Regions from separate parts of the Acuticoccus sediminis genome, predicted to be linked through region 2. Evidence: predicted binding sites of a transcription regulator. Region 2 holds the regulator's gene; the other holds the start of a gene.
What was found. The regulator PhoB, encoded in region 2, activates phosphate uptake and scavenging genes when phosphate is short. The targets are predictions, from matches to a motif close to TGTCATNNANCTGTCAT.
Positions count from the first base shown of each region.

Region 1: DLJ53_RS07685 (esterase-like activity of phytase family protein) is a predicted target of PhoB. The motif match lies at 1,384-1,400, and genes of this name have one in related genera.

Region 1 is NZ_QHHQ01000001.1:1,756,090-1,759,292, reverse strand. It holds gene DLJ53_RS07695 (DUF2182 domain-containing protein) at 1-438, opposite strand, end outside; gene DLJ53_RS07690 (DUF1326 domain-containing protein) at 456-1,097, opposite strand; gene DLJ53_RS07685 (esterase-like activity of phytase family protein) at 1,447-3,203, shown strand, end outside.
Region 2 is NZ_QHHQ01000001.1:284,811-288,013, reverse strand. It holds gene pstB (phosphate ABC transporter ATP-binding protein PstB) at 1-148, shown strand, start outside; gene phoU (phosphate signaling complex protein PhoU) at 192-920, shown strand; gene phoB (phosphate regulon transcriptional regulator PhoB) at 922-1,617, shown strand; gene DLJ53_RS01165 (GcrA family cell cycle regulator) at 1,708-2,193, opposite strand; gene DLJ53_RS01160 (aspartate aminotransferase family protein) at 2,454-3,203, shown strand, end outside.

The sequences.
Region 1 (3,203 bases), 1.5 Mb from region 2:
CGTCATCATCGTGGCGGAGACGATGCCGGCCGCCTCCAGCGCCCACTGCGCCGCCGCCGCGACGAGGGCGAAGCCGGCCCAGGCGAGGAGGTAGCCGGCGAGGAAGCAGCCGGCCATCGCGCCCGCCCGCCCGGCGTCTCGGGTCCGGCGCACCAGTGCCGCGAACAGGAGGACGTTGGGCGCCACCGACGGCAGCATCATCGCCACCATCATCACCCACCACATGAGGAAGACGAGGGCCGCGTAGGCGGCGCTCCAGGCGCCGGGCACCGCCTTGCCCGGCATGTCGCGCATGCTTGCCATCGACGTCATCTCGAGTGCCGACATGCGCATGCCGACACCCGAAATCGTATAGAGGGCGCTGAGGGCGAAGAGCAGCGCCAGCGCGGCGAGAAGGACGAGCCGGTCCCGCCGCAGCGCCGCCTCCAGTACCGTCACGGCCGGAACGCCCGGTGTCAGGCCGCGGCGCGGATGACGCCGGAGTTGCCGAGGTGAAGCTCGGCGAACTGGGCGTACGTCGCCTTGTTGTTCGGCAGCGAGATGACCCCCTCGGTCGTCGTGCTGCCGCTCCCGATCTCGGCGGTCTCGTACTCGAAGCCGTGCGGGAGATTGATGCGGACCTGATGCGGGATACCGGTGATCGGGTTCCTGATCGGCTCGGCGGTGATCCTGAACACGCCCGGCACGGAGATGCTGCCGGTCCGCCCGTCGATGTCGATCTCCGTCTTGATCGGCACCGAAAGGGTCGGGTGCTTGGTCGGCGACATCGCGGAGAAGATCCACCACATGGTGGCCATGTCGTTCGTGTCGGACCCGGTCATGATCTTCTCGAGCGCGTCGCGCTGCTCGGGCGTCGCACTCTCGTCGACGATGATCTGCATCTCGCCGTTGCCCTCATGGACGGGTCCCGGCCACTTGTAGATGCTGGCCATTCGCAGCCCGTCGAGCTTCACGTCACCGTAGTGACCGCGTTCGATCTCGAAGCCGACGGCCGCCTCGCACGCCCCATGCGTCGGCAACGCATTGAATTGACATGGGCATCCGTACGAACAGTTGCAGTTGGCCAGCTCACGGCCATGGATTTCCCAGGCAATCATCGGCACCCTCCCGCTAACTAATGGAAAGATAATTTACATCAAATTGGAACTAATTGAAACGTAGGATTGTCAAACCTCCTCTCCGCCGATCACAAATCTGTCACCGTCGTGCGCCGCAGCGACCGACGGGTTCGGTCGCAAGGTAGCAATTCCTACGAAGACTTAGCCGACAAGCGTGCCCCGAAGGTAGGTCGCCCGGGCACCGTTGGTGGGCATGGGGCGCCGCAATCTATGCCACCGTGGGTCGTGCCGCGCGCAAGTGACGGAAGGGCCGGCGACACAGATCCGTCATAAACCTATCATCCAACCGCTCTAACAGTGCGGCCGTCACACCACCCGAAGGTTCGCGATGAAGACGACGTCCCTTGTCACCGCGGCGCTCCTGTGCGCCGTCGCCGGTCAGGCCGAGGCCGAAGCGTTCAACCGCATCGCGAGCTTCCCCGTCGCGCAGAACCTTCCGGAAGGCACCGACCCGTCGACCGAGACGTCGGCGGAGATTATCGCCGCGACCGCCGACGGCATGACGCTGGTCTACTCCGACAGCCCCAACCAGTCCGTCGGCTTCGTCGACATCTCCGACCCCGCGAACCCGAAGGCGGGCGGCTCTGCCGGCGTGCTCGGCGAGCCGACGTCCGTCACCGTCAAGGACGGCATCGCCTACGTCGCGGTGAACCTCTCCGAAAGCTACACCAACCCGTCGGGCCTCCTGCAGCTCGTCGACATCCGGACGCGCGAGGTGTCCGAGTCCTGCGACCTTCCGGGGCAGCCCGATTCCATCGCCGTCGCCCCGGACGGCTCCTTCCTCGCCGTCGCGATCGAGAACGAGCGCGACGAGGACTTCGAGGACGGCGTCATCCCGCAGATGCCGCCCGGCAGCCTCGTCCTCGTCCCGTTCGGCGCGGACGGGCCGGACTGCGACCGGCTGAACGTCGTCGACCTCACCGGCCTCGCCGAGGTCGCACCGGAGGATCCGGAGCCCGAATTCGTCTCCATCAACGCCGCCGGCGACATCGCGGTGACCCTGCAGGAGAACAACCACATCGTCATCGTCGGCGCCGACGGGACGGTGAAGAGCCACTTCTCCGCCGGCACGGTCGCGCTCGACGGCGTCGACACCGAGGAGGAAGGCGCCCTCACCTTCTCCGGCTCCATCGAGATGAAGCGCGAGCCGGACGCGATCGTGTGGGTCTCCGAGGACCGCGTCGCCATCGCCAACGAGGGCGACTACGAGGGTGGCGGCCGCACGGTTTCGATCTTCGAGCGCGACGGCACCCTCGTCTGGGACAGCGGCACGGAGCTCGAGTACGCCCTCGCGCGCGCCGGCCACTACCCGGAGAAGCGCTCCGAGAACAAGGGCGGCGAGCCGGAGGGCCTCGCGTTCGGCACCTATGGCGACACGCCCTACCTCTTCGTCCTCTCCGAGCGCGGCTCGCTCGTCGCCGTCTACGACCTGTCGGGCGAGACGCCGGTGCTGAGCGGGATCGTTCCCTCCGGCATCGCGCCCGAGGGTGCGGTGGCGATCCCCTCCCGCGGGCTCCTCGCGACCGCCAACGAGGCCGACCTCGGCGAGGACGGCGGCGCCCGCTCGCACGTCATGATCTACGCCCTCGAGGATGCGGCGCCGGCCTACCCGACCATCGTCTCCGGCTCGCAGGGCGCGACGCCGATCGGCTGGGGCGCGCTCTCCGGCCTCGACGCCGACCCCGCGGCGCCCGGCACGCTCTATGCGGTCAACGACTCGTTCTACAAGTCGCAGCCCACAATCTTCACCATCGACGCGACACAGACTCCCGCCGTCATCACCAGGGCGCTACTTGTCACCCGCGACGGCGCTCCTGCCGACCACCTCGACCTCGAGGGCGTGACGCTGGACGGCGAAGGCGGTTTCTGGCTCGCCTCCGAGGGCAACGACGACAAGGACGTGCCGCACCGGCTCGTCCATGTCGACGACGACGGGGTGATCATCGAGACCGTCCCCTTCCCGGACGTGCTGCTGGAGGGCGAGACCCGCTTCGGCGCCGAGGGCGTGGAGATGGTCGGCGACACGCTCTGGATCACGATGCAGCGCGAGTGGGGCGACGATCCGACGGGGATGGTCAAGCTCGT
Region 2 (3,203 bases):
GCACTCGATGAGCCAGGCGCAGCGCGTCTCCGACCGGACGGCCTACTTCCACCTCGGCGACCTCATCGAGGAAGGCCCGACGTCGAGCATCTTCAACGACCCGCAGGAGCCGCGTACGCGCGACTACATCTCCGGCGTTTTCGGATAAGTTTAAGCAACCGCCTTTGGTTCGAGTGAGGAGCAGCGCGTTGGTGCTGGCACGTGATCGGGACCGCGAGCTTGTCAGTCTCGCGGCGGAGGTCGCCGAGATGGGCGGCCTCGCTGAACATTTGGTGATGGACTCGGTGACCGCGCTGACGCGCATCGACACGCAGCGTGCGCGCGCCGTCATCGAGGCGGACCAGCGCCTCGACGCGATGCAGCGCAGCGTCGAGAACCATGCCGTCGACCTGATCGCGGCGCACCGTCCGCAAGGCAAGCCGCTGCGCGAGCTGGTCGCGGCGATGCGCATCTCCTCCGACCTCGAACGCGTCGGCGATCTCGCCAAGAACAACGCCAAGCGCGTTCTCGCGATCGAGGGGCGGGCCTACCCGCCGCGCGTGGCGCTCGGCGTCGAGCACATGTCCGACATCGCGCTCGAGCAGATGAAGTCGGTGCTCGACGCGTTCACCTCGCAGGACCTCTCGGCGGCGCTCGACGTGCGCAGCCGCGACGACGAGATCGACGCCATCTACACGTCGATCTTCCGCGAGCTGCTGACGTACATGATGGAGGATCCGCGCAACATCACGTTCTGCACGCACCTCCTGTTCTGCGCCAAGAACATCGAGCGGATCGGCGACCACGCCACCAACATCGCCGAGAACATCCACTATCTCATCACGGGCGAGCAGCCGGTCGAGGCGCGGGCCAAGGGGGACTCCTCGTCGTACCTGTCCGCCGACTGGGCCGAGCCCGAGAACGGTCGCGGAGGCCACTGACTTGCCGCAGGTCATGATCGTCGAGGACGAGGAGCCGCTGGTCCTCGTCCTGCGCTACAACCTCGAGGCGGAAGGCTACGACGTCGAGAGCGCCAGCCGCGGCGACGAGGCGGAGCTGAAGCTCCTGGAGGGCCTGCCGGACCTTCTGATCCTCGACTGGATGCTGCCGGGCCTGTCCGGGATCGAGCTGTGCCGGCGCCTGCGCTCGCGGCCGCAGTCGGAGAACCTGCCGATCATCATGCTGACGGCGCGCGGCGAGGAGACCGAGCGCATCCGCGGCCTCGCGACGGGCGCGGACGACTACGTGGTGAAGCCCTTCTCGACGCCGGAGCTGATGGCCCGGGTCCGCGCCATTCTGCGGCGCACCAAGCCGGCGGTGGTCTCCACGCTGCTGAAGGCCGGCGACATCGAGCTCGACCGCACGACCCACCGCGTGCGCCGCGCGACGCGCGAGGTGCACCTCGGCCCGACCGAGTTCCGCCTGCTGGAGTTCCTGATGCAGTCCCCCGGCCGCGTCTTCACGCGCGAGCAGCTCCTCGACGGGGTGTGGGGGCGGGACGTCTACGTGGACGAGCGCACGGTGGACGTGCACATCGGCCGACTGCGCAAGGCGATCAATCGCGGCAAGGCCAAGGATCCGATCCGCACCGTGCGCGGCGCGGGCTACGCCTTCAACGACCAGTTCCACATCCGCTGAGCGGAGGGGCGTCGCCGGCATCCGGCGTGGGGCGCGCCTCGGCGCGCCTGCCGGCCCCGCCCGATCGGCGGGCCGGCCGTGTCGGCCGCGTCAGTTCGACTTGGTCGAGCGGCGCGACGGGAAGGCCTGCTCGCAGTGCGCGCTGCAGTACGTCTCGCCCACCGCGACGCGGGCGCCGCAGAAACGGAAGTCCGCGCTCGACGGATCGCCCACCGGCCAGCGGCAGTGCGCGGAGGAGAGCTCCATGAGGGTGATGCCGTCGGTCAGGTGCACGACCTCTGCGACCGGCCGGGGCGCGGTCTCCATTTCCGGCTCCTCGACCACTTTGACGGCCACCGCGCCGGCGGCCATTACACGCGGCGCCGCGGCGGGCTTTGCCACCGGCGGCGGCGCACTGCGGGCGCGGGTCGCCCGCGCCTGGGGGGCTTTGACCCGGCCGGAGAGGCCGAGCCGGTGGATTTTGCCGATCACCGCGTTACGGGTCACGCCGCCCAGCGAACTGGCGATTTGCGAGGCGGACATGCCTTCTGCCCACATCTTGCGCAAAACCTCGATCCGCTCGTCGGTCCAGCTCATCGCGAATCCCTTTGCTCACGGCCGATCCACACGCGGTCCACAGCCCAAACCGGTGGGTGCGGGGCACTATGGAGTCGGGCGATGTCTTGCCTTTACCCGCGGAATCGTAAGAGATTTGAGGATTCACGGTCTAGAGTCGGCGAGTCCACGGCGACTCAAACCTTGCTTTTTCCCCAACCATCGGAAAGAAAGCCCGCCTGTTCCGCAGTAGCCCGTTGGGGGCGCTCGGAACGACCTTCGCATACATCGCGAGTGAACCCATGACGACGAACAGCCTGTTCCCGACCTACAACCGCGCTGACATCTCCTTCGAGAAGGGTGAGGGCGTGTGGCTCGTGGGCTCCGACGGGCGACGATACCTCGACATGGGGTCGGGCATCGCCGTCACGGGCGTCGGCCACGCGCACCCGCACCTCGTCGCCGTGCTGCAGGAGGCGGCCACGAAGGTCTGGCACACGTCCAACCTCTACCGCATTCCCGAGCAGGAGCGCCTCGCCGACCGGCTGACCGCCGCGACGTTCGCCGAGCGCGTCTTCTTCTGCAACTCGGGCGCCGAGGCGAACGAGGCCGCGATCAAGACCGCGCGCCGCTATCAATATGTGAGCGGGCACCCCGAGCGGACGCGCATCATCACCTTCACGGGCGCCTTCCACGGCCGCACGCTGGGCGCGCTCGCGGCCACGGGCGTCGCCAAGTACATGGAGGGCTTCGGCGAGCCCGCGCCCGGATTCGACAAGCTGCCGCTCGGCGACATCGACGCGGTGAAGGCCGCCGTCGGCCCGGAGACCGCCGCGATCATGGTCGAGCCCGTGCAGGGCGAGGGCGGGATCCAGATGGTCGACCGCGGCTTCCTGCAGGCGCTGCGGCAGATCTGCGACGACAACGGACTGGTCCTGATCTTCGACGAGATCCAGACCGGCGTCGGCCGCTTCGGCACTCTCTTCGCCTACGAGGCGCTGGGCGTGACGCCGGACGTCCTGACCTCCGCCAAGGGTCTCGGCGGCGGTTTC